4 regions of the Streptomyces sp. NPDC050264 genome follow, and region 1 is predicted to be linked to each of the others. Evidence: riboswitches for the same ligand, from Rfam matches in the RefSeq annotation. Region 1 holds a riboswitch; each other region holds the start of a gene.

Region 1 (5,726 bases):
CGTACTGGGTCCTGATCATGTCCACGGTGGGTGCGATCTGGCCCGCTCTCGGCGACGGCGACACCGCGCTCGCGGTGGTGCTCTCGTCGGCCGGCCTGTGGGCGTTCTTCCTGATGATCCGGCGCGGTGTGAAGGAGGCCGCGGCGATCAACAAGGTCGTGACGGTGGCGAAGATCGTGCCGATCCTGGTCTTCATCGTGCTGGCCCTGGTCTTCTTCGACCCGTCGGTGTTCGCGGACAACTGGGGCGGCGCGGACTACGCCGGGTCCCTCTTCAGCCAGGTCCGCGGCACGATGCTCGCCACCGTCTTCGTCTTCCTGGGTGTCGAGGGCGCGAGCGTCTACTCGCGGCACGCCAAGAAGCGCTCGGACGTCGGCCGGGCCACGATCCTCGGCTTCCTCAGCGTCTTCGCCGTCTTCGCCTCCGTCGTCATCGTGTCGTACGGGATCATGCCGATGGGCGAGATCGCCGAGCTGCGCCAGCCGTCCATGGCGGGCGTCCTCGAGGAGTCCGTCGGCACCTGGGGCAAGGTGTTCATCAGTGTCGGCCTGATCGTCTCCGTCCTCGGCGCCTATCTTGCGTGGTCGCTGATGGCCGCCGAGGTGCTGTTCGTGGCGGCCAAGGACGACGACATGCCGCGCTTCCTGCGCCGCGCCACCGCCGCGGACGTCCCGGTCCCCGCGCTGCTCATGACGACCGTGCTCACGCAGGTGGTGCTGGTCATCACCGCGTTCTCGGACGACGCGTTCAACTTCGCCCTCGACCTCACCAGCTCGCTCTCCCTGATCCCGTACCTGCTGGCGGCCGCCTTCGCCGTGAAGATCGGGACGAGGACCGACCGCCGCACGGAGGGCGGGCGCACCTCGACGCGCGAGCTGACGATCGCGGTCATCGCCACCCTCTACACGGCGTTCATGCTGTACGCGGCCGGCCTCAAGTTCGTCCTGGTCTCGTTCGTCTTCTACGCCCCGGCCACGATTCTCTTCGTCATGGCCCGCAGGGAGCAGGGCAGACGCCTGTTCTCCCCGCGCGAGCTGGTCATCCTGGTCGTCTCCGTCGTCGGCGCCGTGCTCGGCGTCGTCGCCCTGGCCGCCGGCTGGATCAGCCTGTGAAACCCGTCATCCCGTCCCGCCTCGGAGGCACACCGTGACCGACCACGACACCCCCGCCGCCGCGTACGGCGTCCACTCCGAGGTGGGCCGGTTGCGCAAGGTCCTCGTCTGCGCGCCGGGGCTCGCCCACCGCAGGCTCACCCCGACCAACGCCGACGACCTGCTCTTCGACGACGTCATGTGGGTGGAGAACGCCCAGCGCGACCACGCCGACTTCGTCAACAAGCTGCGGCAGCGCGGCATCGACGTGGTCGAGCTGCACGATCTGCTCGCGCGGACGATGGCGCTCCCCGAGGCGAAGTCGTGGCTCCTGGACCGCAAGATCGTCGCCAATCAGGTGGGGGCGGGGCTCATCGACGACACCCGCGCCTTCCTGGAGACGCTGGAGCCGCGGCAGCTCGCCGAGTTCCTCATCGGCGGTCTCGCCACCACCGACCTGCCGGACGCGTACCGCTCCGCCTATGTGTCGATGGCGCGCGAATCGACCGGCGTACGCGAGTACTTGATGCCGCCGCTGCCCAACACCCTCTACACCCGCGACACCACCTGCTGGCTGTACGGCGGCCTCACACTCAACCCGTTGTACTGGCCCGCGCGGCACGACGAGACCCTGCTGATGAAGGCGATCTACCGCTTCCACCCGGATTTCGTCGGCTCCACCGTGTGGTGGGGCGACCCCGAACTCGCCTGGGGCCAGGCCACGTTCGAGGGCGGCGACATCATGCCCGTAGGCAACGGCGTGGTCCTGATGGGCATGAGCGAGCGCACCTCGCGGCAGGCCATCACGCAGGTCGCCGCCGCCCTGTTCAAGGAAGGCGCGGCCGAACACGTCATCGTCGCCGGGATGCCGAAGCTGCGCTCGGCGATGCACCTGGACACCGTCTTCACGTTCGCGGACCGGGACATCGTGACGCTCTACCCGCGCATCATGGACTCGGTGCACACGTTCTCGCTGCGCCCCAGCGACAAGGCGCCGGGGCTCGACATCACCGACGAGGGCTCGGCCCCCTTCGTCGACGTCGTCGCCAGGGGACTCGGGCTGCCCGGTCTGCGGGTGATCGAGACCGGCGGCGACGTGTACGCGTCCGAGCGTCAGCAGTGGGACAGCGGCAACAACGCGGTCGCCCTGGAGCCGGGTGTCGTCATCACCTACGACCGCAACACGCAGACCAACACGCTGCTGCGCAAGGCCGGCGTCGAGGTCGTCACCATCGTCGGTGCCGAACTCGGCCGGGGCCGCGGCGGCGGCCACTGCATGACCTGCCCCATCGTCCGCGACCCCGTGACCTTCTGACGGCCGCGCGGCGATCCATGGAGCGGCGCGGCGCGCTCTGCGACCGTCCCTACGACGAGGCCGCCTACCTCACCTCGCACAACGCCATGGCGACGACGGTCGACCGGTTCCTCGGCCCGCTGCAGGATCCGGACATCACCGCCCAGTTGAACGACGGCGTCCGCGCCCTGCAGCTCGACACCTACCGGTGGGAGCGGCCGGACGAGATCGTCGGCCGCCTGCGCGACTCCGACTTCACGACCGCGCAGCAGGCGCTCATCACCCGCGCGATCAACACGTTCAACCCGCCGCGCGAGGGGCTGTGGCTCTGCCACGCCGTGTGCCGGGCGGGCGCGCTCGCGCTGGTGCCCGCCCTGCGTGCGGTGGGCGACTGGATGCGCGCGCACCCGACCGAGGTCATCACCCTCATCGTGCAGGACGCGATCACCGGCGAGGACACTCAACAGGCCTGCCACGAAGCCGGGTTGGACGATCTGATCCACACGCCCGACGCCGACCCGGCGAAACCCTGGCCGACCCTCGGCGACATGGTCGACAGCGGCCGCCGCCTCGTCGTCCTCGCCGAGCAGGCCGACGGTCCGGCGCCCTGGTACCGCAACTTCTACCGGTACGGCATGGAGACCCCGTTCGCGTTCCGCGCACCGGACGAGATGAGCTGCGTGCCCCACCGCGGCGGCGACGACAAGCGGCTGTTCCTGCTGAACCACTTCATCACCGACAACGGCGGCAGCCGGCTCGACGCGGGCACGGTCAACACCCGCGGCTTCGTGCTCGACCGGGCACGCAGGTGCGAGCGGGAGCGCGGCAGGCCCGTCACGTTCGTCGCCGTCGACTACACCACGATCGGTGACGCCGTCGGCGCCGTGGCCGCGCTCAACGCCGGGCGCCGACCGCCGCGCCCACGGGTCAGAAGTGGGTGGCGATCCCGAAGGCCCGGCGCAGCTGTGCCATGTCGTGCCGGTCGTGGTCCGCGGGCTCGTACCCCTGGTGGAAGCGGACCTGCTGTTCGGCTGAGAGACACGGCACAGGCTCTCCCGCGACGGTGCCGGTGACGAAGACGTGCGCGGGGTAGCCGAACGGCCGCTCCGGGTCGAAGGAGGCCTGCCGGGCGGAGCCGTCGTCGGCGAAGTGCAGAGGATGCAGGTCGAGTTCGCGGCCGTCCGCGTGCGTGACGACGAAGCGGACGGGACGCCAGTCCAGGGTCTCGACGAATCCGGCGCCGGCGAGGGCGGCGAGCACGGCGGGTTCCTGCTCGTGGCGGTGCATCAGGTCGAGATCCCGATGCTCCCGGGTCTCCGCGCCGACCAGCGCGTCGATGCCCCAGCCGCCCCCGATCCACACGTCCGCTCCGGCCCGCCGCAGCAGGGCGAGGACCACCAGCACATCGTCGGCTGTCATCATCCGACGCAGGGTAGGGGCCCGCGTCACGAACGGCGAGCGGGTTACCGCCGCTCGACCGCTCTCCCGGAACGGGCCCGGACCACCGTCCGATGGCTGGTCAGGCCCGTGATACCTTCCGAAAGCCAGTCGTACCCATGTGCGTATCGTACGTGCACGGGTCAGGGAATCCGGTGGAAATCCGGAGCTGACGCGCAGCGGTGAGGGTGACGGGCGGAGCCACTGCCACTGGACCGGTGTACCGGTCCGGGAAGGCGCTCCGTCCGGACGATCCCGAGTCCGAAGACCTGCTGGCGGCCTCCGTGACCGGCACGCGGCCGGGGGTGAACCGTAGGCCGGCTCCGCGTATGGGCCCTGGACGCAGAGGAAGTTCCGTGCCTTTCGCACGTCAAATCCGCCGTTTCGCACCGCTGTTGGCGGGTGCCTTGCTGCTCACGGCATGCGGCGGCGCGGGCTCCGGCACCGCGGACCGCTCGGGCGGCGCGGATTCCGCCGTGACCCTCGACAACTGCGGCACGAAGGTCCGGGTCGCACACGCCCCGCGTCGCGCCGTCGCCCTGGACCAGGGATCGGCGGAGATCATGCTCTCGCTCGGCCTCGCCGACCGGATGGTGGGGACCGCGACGTGGACCGATCCCGTCCTGAAAGGGCTGGAGGAGGCGAACGCGAAGGTGCCGCGGCTCGCCGACCGCTATCCGTCGTTCGAGAAGGTCCTGGACACCGAGCCGGACTTCGCCGCCGCCTCGTTCACGTACACCCTCGGCAAGGGCGGGGTGGCGCCGCGCGAGCAGTTCGAGAAGCTCGGCGTGCCCACCTACCTCTCCCCCACCGACTGTGCGGGCAAGGACAACAGCGGTGACGGCGACGGCGTGCGCAGCAGCGCGCTGACCATGGACACCGTCTACGGCGAGATACGCGATCTGGCACGGATCTTCGACGTGGAGGAGCGCGGACAGAAGCTCGTCGCCGACCTCACGTCCCGTGTCAGCAAGGCCACTTCGGGGGTCGATGCCGACGGCGTGAGCGTCCTGTACTGGTTCGCCAACTCCGACTCGCCCTATATGGCGGGCTGTTGCGGCGCGCCCGGCATCGTCACCAAGGAGCTCGGCGTGCGCAACGTCTTCGACGACACGCACGAGGAGTGGCCGCAGATCAACTGGGAGACCGTCGCGGACCGCGACCCCGACGTCCTCGTCATCGGCGATCTGACCCGCCGCTCACAGTCAGCGGAGTCCGCCGCGCAGAAGATCAAGTTCTTGGAGTCCGACCCGGTCACCAAGGAGATGACCGCCGTCCGCGAGAAGCGGTACGTGCTGCTGAAGGGCCAGGATCTGAACCCGACGATCCGCACCGTGGACGGTGTGGAGAAGGTGGCGGCCGCGCTGCGCGAGTTCGGCCTGGACGCGTGAGAGCGGTCCGGCCCGCGCTGTACTGGACCGCGGCCGTCGCCGCGCTCTGCGCCTCGGTCGCCGTGGCCATCACCATCGGTCCGGCGCACATCGGCGTCGGCGACGTGTGGGCGGCGGTCGGCGCCCGGCTCGGCTGGGGCACCTCGGACCTGTCGCCGATCCGGGACGGCATCGTCTGGAATCTGCGGCTGCCCCGCACCCTGCTCGCCGCGGTCTGCGGTGCGGGCCTCGCGGTGTGCGGCACGGTGCTGCAGGCGCTGTTGCGCAACCCCCTCGCGGACCCGTTCGTGCTCGGCGTCTCCTCCGGGGCGTCGACCGGAGCCGTCCTCGTGGTGGTCCTCGGCCTCGGCGGCGGCGCTCTCTCGGTGTCCGGCGGGGCGTTCCTCGGAGCGCTCTGCTCGTTCGCGCTCGTGCTGCTGCTCAGCCACACGCTGGGCGGCACGACGGACCGGGTGGTGCTGTGCGGGGTCGCCGCGATGCAGCTGTTCTCCTCGCTGACGTCGTTCGTGGTGC
Region 2 (5,726 bases), on a different contig from region 1:
GAGAGTCCGATGCCGCCGGCGTGCTTGGAGAGCCGGGCCACCTGGTGGTAGCGGTCGTAGATCGAGTCGAGCTCGTCCAGCGGGGAGTCGAGGAGGTAGCAGCTCGACATCTGCGGGTGCCGGGTGCCCGAGTTGAAGAGGGTGGGGGAGGAGGGCAGGTAGTCCAGGCGGCTCATCAGGCCGTACAGCGCGCTGACCTCGTCGACGGCGCGGGCGCTGTCGTCCTCCGCGAGACCCGACGCGACGCGCAGCATGAAGTGCTGCGGGGTCTCGATGACCGCGCGGGTGATCGGGTGGCGCAGCAGGTAGCGGCTGTGCAGGGTGCGCAGACCGAAGTAGCCGAAGCGGTCGTCGGCCGCGGTGTCGATGAGCGCGTCGAGGCGCGCGGCGTGTACGCGGACGAACTCCGCGGTGCGGTCGGCGATCAGGCCCTCGCGGTGGCCGACGGCGACGGACCCGGTGAAGGAGGTCACGCCCTGCGAGGCGGCCTCGGCGGCGATGGAGAGCGTGAGGAGCCGGGCGGCGAGCCGGGAGTAGACCGGGTCCTCGGAGATCAGCCCGGCCGCGGCCTCGGTGGCGAGTTCGCGCAGCTCGGCCTCGTCGGCGCGGGCGCTGCGGCCGCGCAGCGCTGCGGCGGCCACCCGGCCGGGGTCGGCGCCCCGGAGGTCGGCGGTCAGCTCGGTCAGGGTGCGCAGCAGCGCGGTGCCCGGAGCGTCTTGCGGTGCGGCTGAGACCGGTTCGGCGGGCGGCGCGATGGTCACGTGGGGCTCTCCCTCGCTCGGCTCGGGGCCTGCGGGAAGGAGTGGCTCCGGCGCGCACGGGGCGCCGTCGTCACCGGCCCATTCCGCGAGGCCCGGACGTCGTCGACACCCGGGCCGGACGGCCCGGGTGTGCTGCGGCAGGTCGTCGGACTCACGCGGGCGCCACTTTGGGCGCATACGTTCACCGTTGCGGGACAGTTCCGGATTTGCACCGGATTCCCCTGCGGCTGCAGCGAGAGCGAGCATACATGTTGTGCCGGGCCATCGCGGCAGGCCCACATCTTGTGTCGACCGGGCCCCACGGTGGGAGTCACACGGCCGCGGGCCGCTTCAGCAGCGTGGCCACGAAATCCTCTGTGAAGTTACGCGGGCCGGTGCCCAGGGCGACCCGGCCGCGATGCTTGGCGCGGGCGTTCACCAGGGGCGACTCCGTGTAGTACTCGCGGGGGTAATCGGAGTCGTAGGGGATGAACACCGTCTTGCCGCGGGTGAGTTCGCTCGCGCACTCCACCACGACGGTGCCCTCGGCCGCCGTGATGAACGACTCGTCCGCGCACACGCCGACGGCGAGCGGGTCGTGCAGGGGGGAGCCTCCGGCCTCCTCGTAGGCGCCGAGGTAGAAGCGCATCAGCCGTGCGGTCAGCTCCATGCCGGGACCGGCCGCCTCCAGCGTCGCCAGCTCCGCGGGCCCGAACCGCCAGCCGTGCGTCGCGTCGAGCCCGACCATCGTGTACGGAATGCCGGAGGAGACGACGAGGTCCGCCGCGTCGGGGTCCGCCCACGCGTTGAACTCGGCGACGGGCGTGATGTTCCCGGGTATCTCGGCCGCCCCGCCCATGAAGACGAGCCGCTTCACACGCCGGGCGAAGTCGGGGTCCTCGCTCAGGGCGAGCGCCACATTGGTGAGCGGGCCCGTCGCGCACACCGTCAGCTCGCCCTCGTACTCGCGCGAGAGCCGGAGCAGCGCCTGCGCCGAGGACTCGGTGTGCTCGGGCACGGCCGAGTCGGGCAGTCGCTCGGCGCCGAGTCCCGTGGAGCCGTGGAACTCGCCGGCGGCCGCGTACGGAAGGCGGGTCAGCGGGCGGCCCGCGCCCCGGTGCACGGTGATGTCGCCGTCGATGCCGAAGGCCCGGGCGAGCGCCCGCCCGTTGCGGAAGGTCTGCGTCGCGGGCACGTTGCCGCCGACGGTCGTGTAGGCCTTGAGGTCCCACAGCCCGGTGCCGAGCAGGTATTGCAGCGCGACGGCGTCGTCTATGCCGGGGTCGCTGTCGAGCACGATGGGGGCGGTCATGATTCCTCCGGGGCGGGTGGTGCGAAAGGTGCTGGGTCACGATAAAGGGACGGGCCCCTCCGCAAGGGAGGGGCCCGTCCTTCGGGAGGCGGGGGACGGCCGCTAGTGGCCGCCCGCTCCGACGGTGGGCAGTTCCACCTGTACTCCCTTGTCGCCGGCGTCGGCGGTGTAGTCCGCGGGCGACGTCTCGTCGACGCCCTCCGGAGCCTTCACGGCCTTCAGGACGAAGGTCAGGACCACGGTCACGATCACGTTCATCACGAACGCCGTCAGACCGATGTAGCCGATCTCCCCGATGCCGGGGATCTCGTCCGAGGAGCCGCCGAAGTGCTTCTGCGTCGGCGACGCGACCCCGTACGCGGCGAGCGTGCCGTAGACCATGCCGACCGCCCAGCCGGCGAGCAGCGCCCACCGGTGGAACCAGCGCGTGAACAGACCGCCCACCAGCGCCGGCATGGTCTGCAGGATCCAGATGCCGCCGAGCAGCTGGAAGTTGATGGCGACGGTCTTGTCCATGGTCAGGACGAAGGCGAGCGCGCCGACCTTCACGAGCAGCGACACGAGCTTGGAGACCTTGGTCTCCTGCGCGGGCGTCGCGTCGGGCTTGATGAAGTCCTTGTAGATGTTGCGGGTGAAGAGGTTCGCCGCGGCGATCGACATGATCGCCGCCGGGACCAGCGCGCCGATACCGATGGCGGCGAAGGCGACACCCGTGAACCAGTCGGGGAACATGTTCTCGAAGAGCTGCGGGATCGCCAACTGCCCGTTCTGCACCTTGATCCCGGCCGCGATCGCCATGAACCCGAGCAGCGCGAGCAGGCCCAGCATGAGCGAGTACAGCGGGAGGATCGTGGTGTTGCGGCGGATCACGTTGCGGCTCTTGGACGACAGGGTCGCCGTGATCGAGTGCGGGTACATGAACAGCGCGAGAGCCGAGCCGAGAGCCAGGGTCGCGTAGGTCCACGTGCCCGATTCACCGGGTGCGAGGGCCCCGACGGGTTTCCCTGTCGCGGGATTGAGCTGCTCGAACTTCTTGCCGGCCGCGGCGAAGATGTCGTCGAAGCCGCCCAGCTTGATCGGGATGTAGATGATGGCGACCAGGATCACGATGTAGATCAGGCCGTCCTTGACGAACGCGATCAGCGCGGGGGCCCGCAGGCCCGAGGAGTACGTGTACGCCGCGAGCACACCGAAGGCGATCAGCAGCGGCAGGTCCTTGATGAACCAGTTGGTGCCCTCGCCGCCGCCGACGCCCATCACGTCGAGCACGGCCTGGATGCCGACCAGTTGGAGCGCGATGTACGGCATCGTGGCCAGGATGCCGGTGATGGCGACGGCCAGCGAGAGGCCCTTCGAGCCGAAGCGGCCGCGCACGAAGTCCGACGTCGTGACGTACCCGTGCTTGTGCGAGACCGACCACAGGCGCGGCAGGAACGTGAAGATCAGCGGGTAGACCAGGATCGTGTACGGCACCGCGAAGAAGCCGGACGCGCCCGCCGCGTAGATCGCCGCGGGGACGGCGACGAAGGTGTACGCCGTGTAGAGGTCGCCACCGAGCAGGAACCAGGTGACCCAGGTGCCGAACGAGCGGCCGCCCAGGCCCCATTCGTCCAGCGAGTCGTTCTCGGACCGGCGCCAGCGCGCGGCGAGGAAGCCCATGACCGTGACGGCCACGAAGAAGATGATGAAGACGGTGAGCGCGACACCGTTGACGCCGCCGTTCATCGCTGGCTCCCCGAGGACGATGCGGATGCCGATGCCTTGCGGCCGCGCTGGTCACGCTGCCACAGCTTGTACGCGATCATCGTGAGCGCCGTCGAGATGAGCACCCAGAGCATCTGGTACCAGTAGAAGAACGGGATACCGATGAAGGTCGGGTCGATCTTGGCGTAGGAGCTGACCCAGAGCATCGCCACGAACGGCGCGACGAGGCACAGTCCGATGACGACGCGGACCGGTGTCACCACCGGTCTTCCCACTTCTTGCGCACCTTGTGGCGCGCTTTTCGGCGCATCGGACATTTCGCGGCTCCGTCCCCTCGCTGGCCCAGGTCCCACTTATCTCACGTTTAACGTGCGGGAAATCTAGGCGAGAGTCTTGATCTATGGAAGCCCCGTCCGGATAACGGACGTCAGCGAAATGGCTGACCGCTCAGTCCAGGGGGCGCTTCAGCCGCGCCACGAACTTGTACCGGTCGCCCCGGTACACCGAGCGCACCCACTCCACCGGCTGGCCGGAGCCGTCGATCGAGTGGCGGGAGAGCATCAGCATCGGCAGGCCCACGTCGGTGCCGAGCAGGCCGGCTTCGCGCGGCGTGGCCAGCGACGTCTCGATGGTCTCCTCGGCCTCGGCGAGCCGTACGTCGTAGACCTCGGCGAGGGCCGTGTAGAGGGACGTGTACTTGACGAGCGAGCGGCGCAGGGCCGGAAAGCGCTTGGCCGAAAGGTGTGTGGTCTCGATGGCCATCGGCTCGCCGCTGGCGAGGCGCAGCCGCTCGATGCGCAGCACGCGTCCACCGGCGGTGATGTCGAGCAGCCCGGCGAGCGTGTCGTCGGCGGTGACGTATCCGATGTCGAGCAGCTGCGAGGTCGGCTCGAGACCTTGCGCCCTCATGTCCTCGGTGTACGAGGTGAGTTGGAGCGCCTGCGACACCTTGGGCTTGGCGACGAACGTGCCCTTGCCCTGGATGCGCTCCAGGCGGCCCTCGACGACCAGCTCCTGCAGCGCCTGGCGGACGGTGGTGCGGGAGGTGTCGAACTCGGCGGCGAGCGTGCGCTCCGGCGGCACGGGCGTGCCCGGCGGCAGGGTCTCCGTCATGTCGAGCAGGTGCTTCTTCAGGCGGTAGTACTTGGGCACGCGTGCGGTACGGACGGGCGCCCCGCTCTCGTTCTCCGCACTGCTCACATCGGTGCTCATGCTCCGCCTTCCCGGCTCCTGTGCCGATGCGGCCGACGTACCCATCGGCCACGGCTCACATCGTGGCACGGCTCGCTCCGGGGGACTCCCCGTACGCTCCGTGATCCCTTCTTATACCGTCCGGTGACCGTCTGGTCTAGTCCACGCACCGGACGATGGGAGCGGTCCCGCGGGCGGCCCAACACCCTTGTGGCGCCCGGCGGGTGTCGTTCCGATAACGGACGCACAGACCTTTCTCGGCCACCCTTGACACCTCTATTGGTCTGGGCCAAGCTCCCGGTACTGGTCTACACCATTCACGACCAGGTCCCAGCCCCACAGGTCGTACTCGTCTCAAGTCACCGCGGTGGGCAGGGGGGTTGCTGGCATCCCTGAGGAGGGTGGCGTGAAGCGCAAGCTCATAGCGGCTATCGGTATCGCGGGCATGATGTTCTCGGTCGCGGCATGTGGCGACAGTGACGACAAGTCCGGCAACGCGGGGGCGGACGCCAAGGAGCTGACCGTCTGGCTGACGGTCGACGCCCAGAACAACTGGCCGGAGCTGGTCAAGGCCGCGGACGCCGCGATCGTGAAGAAGCACCCGGGCATCAAGATCAACCACGAGTACTACGGCTGGCCGGACAAGCCCGCCAAGCTCGACGCCGTGCTCGCCACCGACAAGGTGCCGGACGTGGTCGAGATGGGCAACACCGAGATGCTCAGCTACATGGTCAAGGGCGCCCTGGCTCCCGTCGACACGGCGAAGTTCGAGAACTCGG
Region 3 (5,726 bases), on a different contig from region 1:
GACGGACATGGTCGGGTTCCTTCCGTGGCGACTTCGAGAGATGAGGGCGGGCGGTTCTTCAGCGGCGGCGGACGCCGTGGACGGCGAGCAGGAGCGCGGCGGACGCCGCGACGATCAGGCCGACGAAACCGGGGTGGATGTCCTTCGACAGGCTCGGCGCGCCCTCCGGCCGCAACTGCCAGACGGCGAACGGGATCGCGTAGGCGAGAGCAAGCAGTGCGGCACCGGCCTTGACCGCCGCGTCGCGAGCCCCTGCCAGGGCGCCGATCAACGCGATCAGGACCGGCACGAACGCGACGAACGCGAACCCGGTGAGCACCAGGAGCGGGACGGCCCAGGCGGAGACGGTCACCTTCAGGGGCGTGCGCCGCTCCTGACGGGCGACGGAAACGGACGGTCCTGACATTGCTCTCTCCTTGCGTTCCGCACTGCCTCGAACTTGAACTTACGGTCGTAAGGCTACGCACGTTAAGGGAGCGCGAGCAAGGGCTTACGCCAATAAACTTTTGCGCGTAAGGTTACGAGGATGAAAGAGACCGATGTGACGAGTCAGGACACACCGAAGCGCGCCGCCCGCGTACGCAACCGGCGCGGCGAGGGCGGCCGTCTGCGGGAGGACATCGTCGATGCCGCCGCCGCGCTGCTGGACGAGACCGGCGACGAGCGGACGATCACCCTGCGGTCCGTCGCCCGCAAGATCGGCATCGCCGCCCCGTCGATCTACCCGCACTTCCCCGACCAGCCGGCCATCATGCTGGCCGTCGTCCGACGGGAGTTCGCCGCGCTCGAGGCCCATCTGCGCACCGCCGTGGACGAGGCGGGCGACGATCCGCGGGACCGCCTCTACGCCCTGTGCCGCGCCTACCTCGGCTACGCCCAGGACCACCCCGCGCGCTACCGCACCATGTTCGGCGGCCTGTGGATGCCGACCCTGGGCGACAGCTCGCTGACCGAGGAGGAACTGACCACCCTCGGCGCGACCGCCCTGCAGTTCCTCGCCGAAGCCCTCGCCGACTGTGTCGCCGCCGGACAGTCGACGGCCACCGATCCCCAGCTGGACGCCGTCACCCTCTGGGTCTGCCTGCACGGCCTCGCCCACCAGCACGCCGCCACCCGCATCTTCCCCTGGCCTCAGGAGAGCGTCGCCGACGCCATCATCACCAGGGTGGCCGAGCTGAACGACGTATGACGAACGTGGCCTCGGCCCAGCGAGACGGCTCGGTGGGGCAGTTGGGGTCGGAGTGTCGTCGGCGACGGCTGCGATGCGAGGACGATGGGGGCCTGGAGCACCCGCTATGCTTCAGGCGCCTCGTGGGGGAAGTCCGGTCGAAGTCCGGCGCTGACCCGCAACGGTAGGCGGAGCCTCGCAAGAGGTTCCGTGAGCCCGATTACCCGCGGTGGTGAAGCTCCTGTCAATCGCCGTGGACTGCGAGAGGTGCTGCGTACGGCGCCGTCCGGAGCTGCTCCTTCTTGATCACGCAGGTGCGCGGCCCGAGGCGAAAGCGATCCGCCTGTGGCCACGCTCCGCACCCGAATACCCGCCGTACCGCCCCGCGGCACGAACAGAGGGACCTCCCCAACCCGGCGCGTCCCGCTGCCTCTGCTCGTGACCGGCCTGTGTGTCGTGCTCCCCCTCTCCCTCGCCTGCGGCGCGGGCATCGGAGCATCGGGGCTCTCGTGGGGCGAGGCACTGCGCTACCTGTGGGCGGGACTGACCGGCGGGTCCATAGCCCCGGACGACGTCTCCTCCTACCTCATCGTCTGGGAACTCCGCTTCCCGCGTGCCGTGCTGGCCGCCGTCGTCGGCGCCGGTCTGGCGGCCGTGGGCGTCGCCGTCCAGGCCATGGTCCGTAACGCACTCGCCGCTCACGACCGTGCCCTGGAAGGACGGCTACCAGAAGACCGGATGGCTGTCCAAGAAGCAGATCACCAAGGAGCTGATCCTCGACGCACGCGCCGACCTGGTCTTCGCGGGCTGGAACTACGGATTCAACGAAGGCGAAGGCTTCACACCGCAGGCCCTGCACCAAGTCGGCGTCGACTCCTACCTGCTCAGCGAGTCCTGCCGCAACGGACAGGGCAGAGCGCGCGGGGTGATGGCGCCGCTCGACGCGCTGTACACGGACCTGCGGAACCTGGGCACGGTCTTCGATGTCGAGGACCGGTCCGAGACGCTCATCGCCTCCTTCCGCAAGCAAGTCGCCCAGGCACAGGCGAGCGCCCCGAAGGGCGCCGAGCGGCCGCGGGTGTTCCTCTATGACAGCGGGCAGGACAAGCCCTTCACATCCGGTGCCTACGCCGGACCCCACGACATCATCACCAAGGCCGGCGGCGACAACATCATGAAAGACCTCAAGGACAGCTGGGTGACCGTGGGCTGGGAAACCGTCGTCGCCCGCGACCCCGAGGTCATCGTGATCAACAACTACGGGGACACCACCGCGGAACAGAAGCGGAAGTTCCTCACCTCCTACAGTCCGCTCGCCAACGTCTCCGCCGTCAAGAACGACCGGATCGTCGTCCTCGACTACGTCGACCTCGTCGAAAGCCCGCGCAATCCCGCGGCCATCAGCTCGCTCGCTGTGGACCTGAGGAACCTCGGCTCCTGACCCCGCGCACCCGCTCTTCCGGCGAACGCGTGCGAGTGCGGGTCAGTCCCGGTCGGTGTGCTCGCGGAGAACCTTGCGGTCGGTCGCGTCGATGTCGTAGGTCGTCTTGTTCCAATCCTTCGTGGTGACAACGTCGACGGACCACATGGGCCCGCCCTGGTCGGTGTCGTCGAGTTCGACGGAGGTGACGGTGCCCTTGGTCTTGTCCGTCGCGGTCTGCGCGGCCTGCTGCGGGGTCACCTTGGCCTTGCCCAGCCGGCCGGCGAGTTCCTGCTTGTCGTCGCCGTCCTGATCGGATTCCGGCTGCGCCTTGTCGGCCTTGCCGGTGACGGCGTCGACGCGAACGGTGTGCTCCGTACCGTCGTCCATCGCTACTTTGGCATCCCAGCCTGGCTTGTCGGCCGGGCCCTTGAGCTCGATCGACACCGGCTTCGACCCGTCCACGGCCTTCACCGCCGTCTCCAACGCCTTGTCGTAGCTGACCTTGGCCTTCGGAATGAGGGCTTTCCGCTCGGCCTGGTCCTCGGTGAGGCCGCTCGCCGATGCGGAGGGCGTCCCCGACGCGTGGGCGTGGCCGGTGGGCGCGCCGGTCGAGGCGGCACTGCTGTCGTCATTGCCGCACCCCGTCATCAGGGCTCCCGCCACGACTACGGCACACGCCAGGCCGATGCCTCGCATGCTCGGCAGACGTCGGCAGGTTTGTGCTGAGTTTTCTCGTTCTGTACTCATATGGCCACGTTATGGCGGTCGCTGAAGTCCCGCCGCGGCGCCGCGCCGACCCGAGGAGCGCGTGTGCTCTGGAGCCGGACGGCTCCTGTCCAGGCACGTGGCGATGGACGGGGCCGCCGCGTCGAACCGTGCGTATTGCTACGGGCCCGGCGCGGATGGACATCCGCGCCGGGCCCGTGCAGACCTCACGACGTGCCGATCACCTGAGCTGGACGTTGTCCCCGGTCGAGACGACCATGGCCGTCGAGGTGGTGCCCGGGAAGGACCAGCGCCAGGAACCGGCCGCACTCGCGGTCACGGTGGTGCTCAAGTTGCCGGTGCTGTTCGTCTTCACGCTCTTGACGGTCGTGTACGACGACGAGCCGGCCTTCTTGAACTGGAGCGTGACCGGTTGACCCGAGTAGCCGTGGTACTTGCGGTCTTCCCAGTTGGCCCGGGTCAGTTTGCCCGTGACGGTGAGCTTGGCGCCCCGCTTCACCGGCTCCGGAGAAGCATTCGTCACCAACACGGAGGCGCGCTTCACCTTGTACTGGGCAATGCTGTCGGAGATCCAGTAGTCCCCGTCGTTCGCCTTCACCGTCGCGATGACCTGCCACACGCCGGCGACCTTGTTGGAGTCGATGTCGTCGCTGGAAGCGATCCACTCCGGCTTGATCGTCATCGTGGCCGTGCACACCGACGTCGTCGCGCTCTTCTTGACGCACGAGGTGCCGGTCCAGTCCCCGAAGCCATAGCCGTTGGACCGGTTGAAGGTGCTCACTCGGGTGAGCCCTTTGACACCGGAGTTGTCCTTGACGGTGATCGCGATCGGGTACTTGATCGTTTTCGAGGTGCCGACGATGACGTTGGTCCCGTGATCAACGATGGTTTTGGTGACCCGGATGTCGCCCCTGCCCTCGGCGTGCGCGGCCGTTGTCACCAGCATGCTTGTCGTTGCGACCGCCGCTGCGACAGCCCACAACCCTCCCCTGTGCAGCAGGCGCCCGCGATCGGGCCGTCGCTGCATTGTCGGAGCGAAAGAGTACAGGCAGGCCGGCCGGTTCCCTCCTACTCATGGGCCGCCGTCGCGAGGGCCCCTTCGATGAGGTCGCGTAGCTGGGAACAGGCGGTGATGCCCAGCTTGGGAAAGCTGCCTGTAGAGGTGCGAGCTGACCGTGCGCGGGCAGAGGAAGACCTTCTCGCCGATCTCACGGTTGGTCAGCCCACGCGCGGCGAGCCGGACGATCTGATGCTGTTGCGGGGAAAGTTCGGCGAGCGCGCCGGGCGCCGCATCCGTGATGTCGAGGCCCGCGGCGCGCGCTTCGGCCCGGCCCTCTCGATCCACGGGCGTGCGCTCAGCCGACGGAAGATCTCCAGGGCCTCGGTGAGCGGCCCGCGCGCCTCAGCGATGCGCCGACGGCGCCGCAGCCACTCGGCGACGTCGAGCAGGGTCTGCGCCGGTACGGCTCGTCGAGGCCTACCGGAAGGCACGCCCCGAGGCGTCCTTGGGCGAACTGCGTTCCGCCATCATGGGCGACGCGCTGTTCGGCGCAGGGAGCTGGGCCCCGGCCGGCGCACATGCCGCCCACCCCGAATCCGCCACCTGCACCTACGAGTTCGCGTGGCGCTCCCACGCCCTGGGCGGAGAACTCGGCGCCACCCACGCGGCCGAGCTGTCCTTCGTCCTCGACGCCGCCCACCTTCCACAACTGCGCGGATCCGCCGCCCTGCTCGGCCCTGACAAGCCCCCCGCGGATCTCGCCGCCCGTATGCACGCGACGTGGGTCCGCTTCGCCAGGACCGGCGACCCCGGCCGGGACCCGTACGACGACGAGCGCCGGGCCACGATGCGCATCGACGCCGAATGGACCCAGGTCGACGACCCCCGCGGCCGGGAACGGCAGGCCTGGCGCTGACCCTGCGACCTCTCATCGACTTTGGTGTCGATTCGTGAGCGTGGTGTGGGTGGCGGCGCGGGTCAGTTCGGGCCGCCCGAGGACATCGGTGCTGTCGATGAACTGGTCGACGGCCCCGACCATCGGCAGAGCGCGGACCGCGGGGTCGGTGATCCGGGCGATCAGAGCGGCGGTGAAGCGTTCGGCGTGGAGTACCTGGAACGGACGGCTGTGGTAGGGCCTTGTAGCCGGGTCGACCGGGTCGGTGAGGGCCAGCTGGTTGTGCAGGGCGGCGGTGATCTCGTAGGCGCGTGCGAGGTGTTGTTCGCGGACGTGCCAGTCGGGGGCGGCGAGCACAGCGGACAGGACCGGGGTGAAATCGGCGGCACGCGAGGTGAGCGCGAAGGCGGAGCCGAGCCACTTGCTGTAGGGCGGGTAGCGCCGGTCCATCAGCAGACAGAGCCGCATCAGATCGCGTACCAGTCGAGCGGCGACGACGGCGGAGCCCAGCTCG
Region 4 (5,726 bases), on a different contig from region 1:
GTTTTCGGCGGGTTCCTCCCGCCCCTGCGCTGCCAGGTTCCCTCCCGGCCACGGGCCGTCCTGCCCGTCCCACGGGGCGTGACATACCGCCCCGTCCTGTCGCCGGATCCCCTCCCCCCTTATCTGCCCGCGTACGAACAGCGTCCGCGAAAGGACCGTGACCGACCATGACCAGCACCACTCTGGAAAAGCCCAGCACCGTTCTGGGAGAGCTGGACAAGCCCAGCACCACCACCGGGAGGCCGCGCGCCTCCACCACACCCAAGGCCCCCGTCCAGGCCGCCGGCGTCCTCGACATCGGCGCGAACGGGCAGGGCTCCCTGCGTGCGGGCGACCTGATCCCGACGTCCCGCGACGTCCAGGTACCCGCCGCTCTCATCCGTCAACTCGGCCTGCGCAAGGGCGACTTCGTGGACGGCCTGTGCGCGAAGCCGCACACGCTCACCCACGTCGAAGCCGTCGGCGGCGCCCCCGTCGGCGCCCTCCGCGGCCGCCCGCGCTTCGCCGACCTCACCCCGCTCCACCCCAGCGCACGCCTGCGTCTGGAGAGCCCGGCGAGCGGCCTGGGGGGCCGCGTCGTCGACCTGTTCGCCCCCGTCGGCAAGGGCCAGCGCGGCCTGATCGTCGCGCCGCCGAAGACCGGCAAGACCGTCCTGCTGCAGCAGCTCGCCGCCGCGGTCGCCGTGAACCACCCCGAGGCCCATCTGATGGTGGTGCTCGTCGACGAACGCCCCGAGGAGGTCACCGACATGCGGCGCTCCGTGCGCGGCGAGGTGTACGCCTCGACGTTCGACCAGCCCGCCAAGGCCCACATCGCGCTCGCCGAGCTCGCCATCGAGCGCGCCAAGCGCCTCGTCGAGCAGGGCCGCGACGTGGTGCTCCTGCTCGACTCCCTCACCCGGCTGTGCCGCGCCCACAACAACGCCGCGTCAGCGGGCGGCCGCACCCTGTCCGGCGGCGTCGACGCCGCCGCGCTCATCGGCCCGAAGCGCCTGTTCGGCGCGGCCCGCAACACCGAGGAGGCCGGCTCCCTGACGATCCTCGCCACAGCCCTGGTGGACACGGGTTCGCGCGCCGACGACTACTTCTTCGAGGAGCTCAAGAGCACCGGCAACATGGAGCTGCGCCTCGACCGCGCGCTCGCCGACCGCCGCGTCCACCCCGCCGTCGACATCACCCCGTCCGGCACGCGCCGCGAGGAACTCCTGCTGTCCGCCCCCGAGTCGACCGCTGTACGCGGACTCCGCCGGGCCCTCCAGGGCCGCGAGGGCCAGTCGTCCTACGAGGCACTTCTGGACAAGCTGCGCCGCACCCCCGACAACGCCGCGTTCCTGCGCCAGGTCCACTCGACGGTACCCACGGGCTGACCCCGCCCCCGGATGCGTAATACTCGCTGTATGACCTCGAGCATTACGCGCGCCGGCAGCGGCCCTGCCGTCACGGTGCGGCGCGCCACGGCGCGCGACGCCAGGCGCCTCACCCGGCTCGTGCGCGCCTCCCGCGCCTACGAGGCCCCGTACACGGCGATGGTCGCGGACTACCGGGTGGGCCCGGACTACATCGAGGCGCACCGGGTGTTCGTCGCGGCCGCCCGCGCGGACGACCGGGTCCTCGGCTTCTACTCCCTGATCGTCGCCCCGCCGGAGCTGGACCTGATGTTCGTCGCCGATGACGCGCAGGGCCTCGGCATCGGGCGGCTGCTCGTCTCCCACATGCGGGACGAGGCCCGCGCCGCGGACCTCGACCACGTGCGCGTCGTCTCGCATCCGCCCGCCGAGGGCTTCTACCGGAGCGTGGGCGCGCTGCGCACCGGGACCGCGCTCGCGCGGCCGCCCGCCGTCGCATGGGACCGCCCCGAACTGGTATTCCCCATCACCCCCGAGATCTGACACCCCGCGGTCCGAGGGGTTCCGCCCTCGCCCCGCACGGCGCACACTCGGTGGCATCTGAGCGGGCGGCAATGGGGCAAGGAGGCCACATTGGGCGGCAGCGAGGCGCGCGGCGACGCGTTCGACGTGATCGTGGAGATACCGCAGGGCTCCAGGAACAAGTACGAGATGGATCACGAGCTGGGGCGTATCCGGCTCGACCGGATGCTGTTCACCTCGACCCAGTACCCCGCGGACTACGGCTACATCGACGGCACGCTCGGCCGTGACGGCGATCCGCTGGACGCGCTCGTGCTGACCGACGACGCGACGTTCCCCGGCTGCACCATCGAGTGCCGGGCGATCGGCATGTTCGTGATGAGCGACGAGAAGGGACCGGACGAGAAGGTCCTCTGTGTCCCCGCCCATGACCCGCGCCACGCCTCGATCCAGGACATCGAGGACATCCCCGAGTTCGACCGCCTGGAGATCACCCACTTCTTCGAGGTCTACAAGGACCTGGAGCCCGGCAAGTCGGTGGAGGGCTCCCATTGGGAGGGCAGCGACAAGGCCTACGAGGAGATCGGGCGGTCGCGCGAGCGCCGGGGGCGATAGCCGCCCGCGGCGCCGGGGAGTGCGTCGACTAGGGTGGTCGGGCCGTGGTGCTCGGGAAGACCGGTGACGGCCCCCAGGGGTCAAGTCCGGAGCGGCCCTCGCCACTGTGATCGGGTTTCGCGCCGCCCTCGGGCCGGCGCGAAGCGCACCGCTCCACACGTCACTGGCTGCCGCAGGGCCGCTGGGAAGGCAGGAGCGGCGTGGCACGCCCGTAAGCCAGGAGACCGGCCGCGGCATCTCACAAAGTGATTCCACGAGGTGCTGGAGCGTGATCAAGGCATGACCCTGCCCGGGAACTCCCCTGCGCGGCCCACCGGCCCGCACCCCCCTGCCACTTTCCGCTGGCGCCGCGAGGACACCGTGCGCACCGCGGGTCTCATCGCGGTGATCGCGGCCCTGCACGTCGTCGCGTTCGGCGTGCTGTTCCTCCTCGTCGTCCCCGAGCACTACGAGGTCGGCAACAAGGCCTTCGGTATCGGCCTCGGCGTCACCGCGTACACGCTCGGCATGCGGCACGCCTTCGACGCCGACCACATCGCCGCGATCGACAACACGACCCGCAAGCTGATGGCGGACGGCAAGCGGCCCGTCTCCGTGGGGTTCTGGTTCGCGCTCGGCCACTCCAGCGTGGTCGTCGCGATGGCCGCCCTGGTGGCGGGCGGCGCGGCCCTCGCGGGCACCCTGCTGAACGACGAGTCCAGCACCCATCAGGTGCTCGGCGTCGTCGGCACCACCGTCTCGGGTACGTTCCTGTACCTCATCGCCGCCCTCAACCTCGTGGCCCTGCTGGGCATCCTGAAGGTCTTCCGGGCGATGCGCGAGGGCTCGTACGACGAGCGGGAGCTGGAACAGCACCTGGCCTCACGGGGGTTCATGAACCGGATCCTCGGCCGCTTCACCAAATCGATCACCCGCCCGGGGCAGATGTATCCGCTCGGCTTCCTCTTCGGCCTCGGCTTCGACACGGCAACCGAGGTGACGTTGATGGTGATGGCGGGCAGTGGCGCGGCGGCGGGTCTGCCGTGGTACGCGATCCTGTGCCTGCCGCTGCTGTTCGCCGCGGGCATGAGCCTGTTCGACACGCTCGACGGGACGTTCATGAACTTCGCCTACCAGTGGGCGTTCTCCAACCCGGTGCGCAAGGTGTTCTACAACCTCACCATCACCGGTCTGTCGATCGCGGTCGCCTTCTTCATCGGCACCATCGAGCTCGTCGGCGTCCTGCACGAGAAGCTCGACCTCACCGACGCGCTGACCGGCTGGATAGCCGGCCTCGATATGGACAACGTCGGCTACGTCATCGTCGGCCTGTTCGTGGTGGTGTGGGCGGCGGCGATCGCCTACTGGCGCCTCGCCAGGGTCGAGCAGCGCTGGTCGGCGCGGGTCGCCGAGGGCGGGTAGGGGCCCGCCGCCCCGGGCGCGGGCGTCGCATAGCGTGCAGCACGACGACACCGCCCGAGCACGGAGGACCCCGAATGAGCGCCGCCCGCCTGCCCCTTGAGGGCGTCACCGTCGTCAGCCTGGAACAGGCGGTGGCCGCGCCGTTCGCCACGCGCCAGCTCGCCGACCTCGGCGCGCGCGTGATCAAGGTGGAGCGGCCCGGCGCGGGGGACTTCGCGCGCGGCTACGACGAAACGGTGCACGGCCAGTCCAGTCACTTCGTGTGGCTGAACCGCTCGAAGGACTCGGTGACGCTCGACGTCAAGACCGACGGCGGCCGTGCGGTCCTGGAGCGGCTGCTGGCGGGAGCGGATGTCTTCGTGCAGAATCTCGCACCCGGCGCGGCGGCCCGACTCGGCCTCTCCGCGCGCGAGTTGGCACAGCGCCACCCGGCGTTGATCGTCTGCGACATCTCCGGCTACGGAGCCGACGGGCCGTGGGCGCACCGCAAGGCGTACGACCTGCTGGTGCAGTGCGAGACGGGCGTCCTGTCGGTGACGGGCGCCCCCGGCGCCCCGGCCAAGGTCGGCATCGCGATCGCCGACATCGCGGCCGGGATGTACGCGTTCTCGGGCATCCTCACCGCCCTGTACGAGCGGCGGGCCACGGGCACCGCACGCGCGGTGGAGGTGTCGCTGTTCGAGGCGCTCGCGGAGTGGATGGGCTACCCCGCGTACTACACGGCGCACTCGGGCCGGCAGCCGGAACGGGTCGGCGCAGCGCACCCGACGATCGCCCCCTACGGCCCCTATGACGCGGCGGACGGCAAGACGGTCCTGCTGGCCATCCAGAACGAACGGGAGTGGGCTTCCTTCTGCGCGGAGTTCCTGGACGACGCCTCTCTGGCCGATGATCCGCGCTTCCACCGCAACTCGGCCCGGGTCGCGCACCGCGCCGAACTCGACGCGATCGTCACCGCCCGCTTCGCCGAACTCGGCGCACAGGAGGCCGTCGCCCTCCTGGAACGCGCCAAGGTCGCGAACGCCCGGCTCAACACCGTCGCCGACTTCCTGGACCACCCGGTCCTGGCCGGCCGCGACCGCTGGCGGGACGTCGCCACCCCGGGCGGCCCCGTCCGCGCGCTGCTGCCCCCGGTGGGGCTGCACGGCGTGGAGCCCCGGATGGACCCGGTCCCGGCGGTGGGCGAACACACGGAGGCGGTCCTGAAGGAGTTCGGCTACGACGCGGCGGCGATCGGTGAACTACGGGAGCAGGGGGCGCTGTGACGCAGGGGCACTCGATGGGCACGCGAACGCGGGCCGTTCGGCCCACCACAAGGGTCACTCGGCCCGCTCCCGCCGAAGGCTCTCACTGAGATGCTGCCGCACAGAGCCTCCCGTGCCCTCGTTCTCCCGCAGGGGCGCACGGTGGAGGCCCGGGCCCGCCGGGCGCAGGAGGGGGAGCTGCGACCGGCGGGCCCGGTGACGGGGCCACGCCGGGCGCGGTGTGACACGCGTAAATCATCCCGGTCGGAGCGGTAAAGTGTCGCGTCAACCTGCACGCGCCCGATCACCCAGGAGCACCTACGTGACCGTAGCCATCGACTCGTCCGAGGCAGCCGTCCCGTCCGGCGAGGACGCCGGGGACACGACCGTCGCGGAGCCCACCCCCGCGGCGGACGTGCCGGAGGCGCGCCAGTCCGACGCGGACGAGGAGAGGGCCGAGCCGGGGGACACCGCCGACACGTGGACCCCTTCGACCGGCACATCCGAAACACCTGACACCTCCGTCACCACCGGCACGACCGACAGCGCCGCCGCCACGTCCGCGCCCGAGAACTTCTGGCAGCCCCCGGCCGCCGGC

What was found. Region 1 has a riboswitch for cobalamin ahead of AB0J02_RS31850 (ABC transporter substrate-binding protein). Riboswitches for the same ligand answer to the same signal wherever they lie in the genome.
Region 2: another riboswitch for cobalamin. It lies ahead of AB0J02_RS25390 (ribonucleoside-diphosphate reductase subunit alpha); the one in region 1 lies ahead of AB0J02_RS31850 (ABC transporter substrate-binding protein).
Region 3: another riboswitch for cobalamin. It lies ahead of AB0J02_RS42425 (iron chelate uptake ABC transporter family permease subunit); the one in region 1 lies ahead of AB0J02_RS31850 (ABC transporter substrate-binding protein).
Region 4: another riboswitch for cobalamin. It lies ahead of AB0J02_RS23815 (HoxN/HupN/NixA family nickel/cobalt transporter); the one in region 1 lies ahead of AB0J02_RS31850 (ABC transporter substrate-binding protein).

Annotation. Positions count from the first base shown of each region.
Region 1 is NZ_JBFAKV010000022.1:49,295-55,020, reverse strand. Features, by position in the region: gene AB0J02_RS31870 (basic amino acid/polyamine antiporter) at 1-1,112, shown strand, start outside; gene AB0J02_RS31865 (arginine deiminase) at 1,147-2,406, shown strand; partial or broken gene AB0J02_RS31860 (hypothetical protein) at 2,442-3,293, shown strand; gene AB0J02_RS31855 (amino acid transporter) at 3,313-3,807, opposite strand; cobalamin riboswitch at 3,914-4,114, shown strand; gene AB0J02_RS31850 (ABC transporter substrate-binding protein) at 4,179-5,213, shown strand; gene AB0J02_RS31845 (iron chelate uptake ABC transporter family permease subunit) at 5,210-5,726, shown strand, end outside.
Region 2 is NZ_JBFAKV010000014.1:200,736-206,461, reverse strand. Features, by position in the region: gene AB0J02_RS25390 (ribonucleoside-diphosphate reductase subunit alpha) at 1-761, opposite strand, end outside; cobalamin riboswitch at 880-1,014, opposite strand; gene AB0J02_RS25385 (nucleoside hydrolase) at 1,072-2,052, opposite strand; gene mctP (monocarboxylate uptake permease MctP) at 2,155-3,777, opposite strand; gene AB0J02_RS25375 (DUF3311 domain-containing protein) at 3,774-4,073, opposite strand; gene AB0J02_RS25370 (GntR family transcriptional regulator) at 4,204-4,968, opposite strand; gene AB0J02_RS25365 (extracellular solute-binding protein) at 5,354-5,726, shown strand, end outside.
Region 3 is NZ_JBFAKV010000051.1:9,352-15,077, reverse strand. Features, by position in the region: gene AB0J02_RS42440 (SRPBCC family protein) at 1-9, opposite strand, end outside; gene AB0J02_RS42435 (hypothetical protein) at 59-406, opposite strand; gene AB0J02_RS42430 (TetR/AcrR family transcriptional regulator) at 527-1,189, shown strand; cobalamin riboswitch at 1,274-1,415, shown strand; partial or broken gene AB0J02_RS42425 (iron chelate uptake ABC transporter family permease subunit) at 1,514-1,864, shown strand; partial or broken gene AB0J02_RS42420 (ABC transporter substrate-binding protein) at 1,866-2,609, shown strand; gene AB0J02_RS42415 (PepSY domain-containing protein) at 2,652-3,287, opposite strand; gene AB0J02_RS42410 (hypothetical protein) at 3,538-4,263, opposite strand; partial or broken gene AB0J02_RS42405 (helix-turn-helix transcriptional regulator) at 4,386-4,775, opposite strand; partial or broken gene AB0J02_RS42400 (carboxylesterase family protein) at 4,775-5,233, shown strand; gene AB0J02_RS42395 (DUF4037 domain-containing protein) at 5,246-5,726, opposite strand, start outside.
Region 4 is NZ_JBFAKV010000013.1:105,589-111,314, forward strand. Features, by position in the region: gene rho (transcription termination factor Rho) at 168-1,367, shown strand; gene AB0J02_RS23805 (GNAT family N-acetyltransferase) at 1,398-1,889, shown strand; gene AB0J02_RS23810 (inorganic diphosphatase) at 1,980-2,483, shown strand; cobalamin riboswitch at 2,512-2,731, shown strand; gene AB0J02_RS23815 (HoxN/HupN/NixA family nickel/cobalt transporter) at 2,763-3,884, shown strand; gene AB0J02_RS23820 (CaiB/BaiF CoA-transferase family protein) at 3,959-5,149, shown strand; gene AB0J02_RS23825 (hypothetical protein) at 5,451-5,726, shown strand, end outside.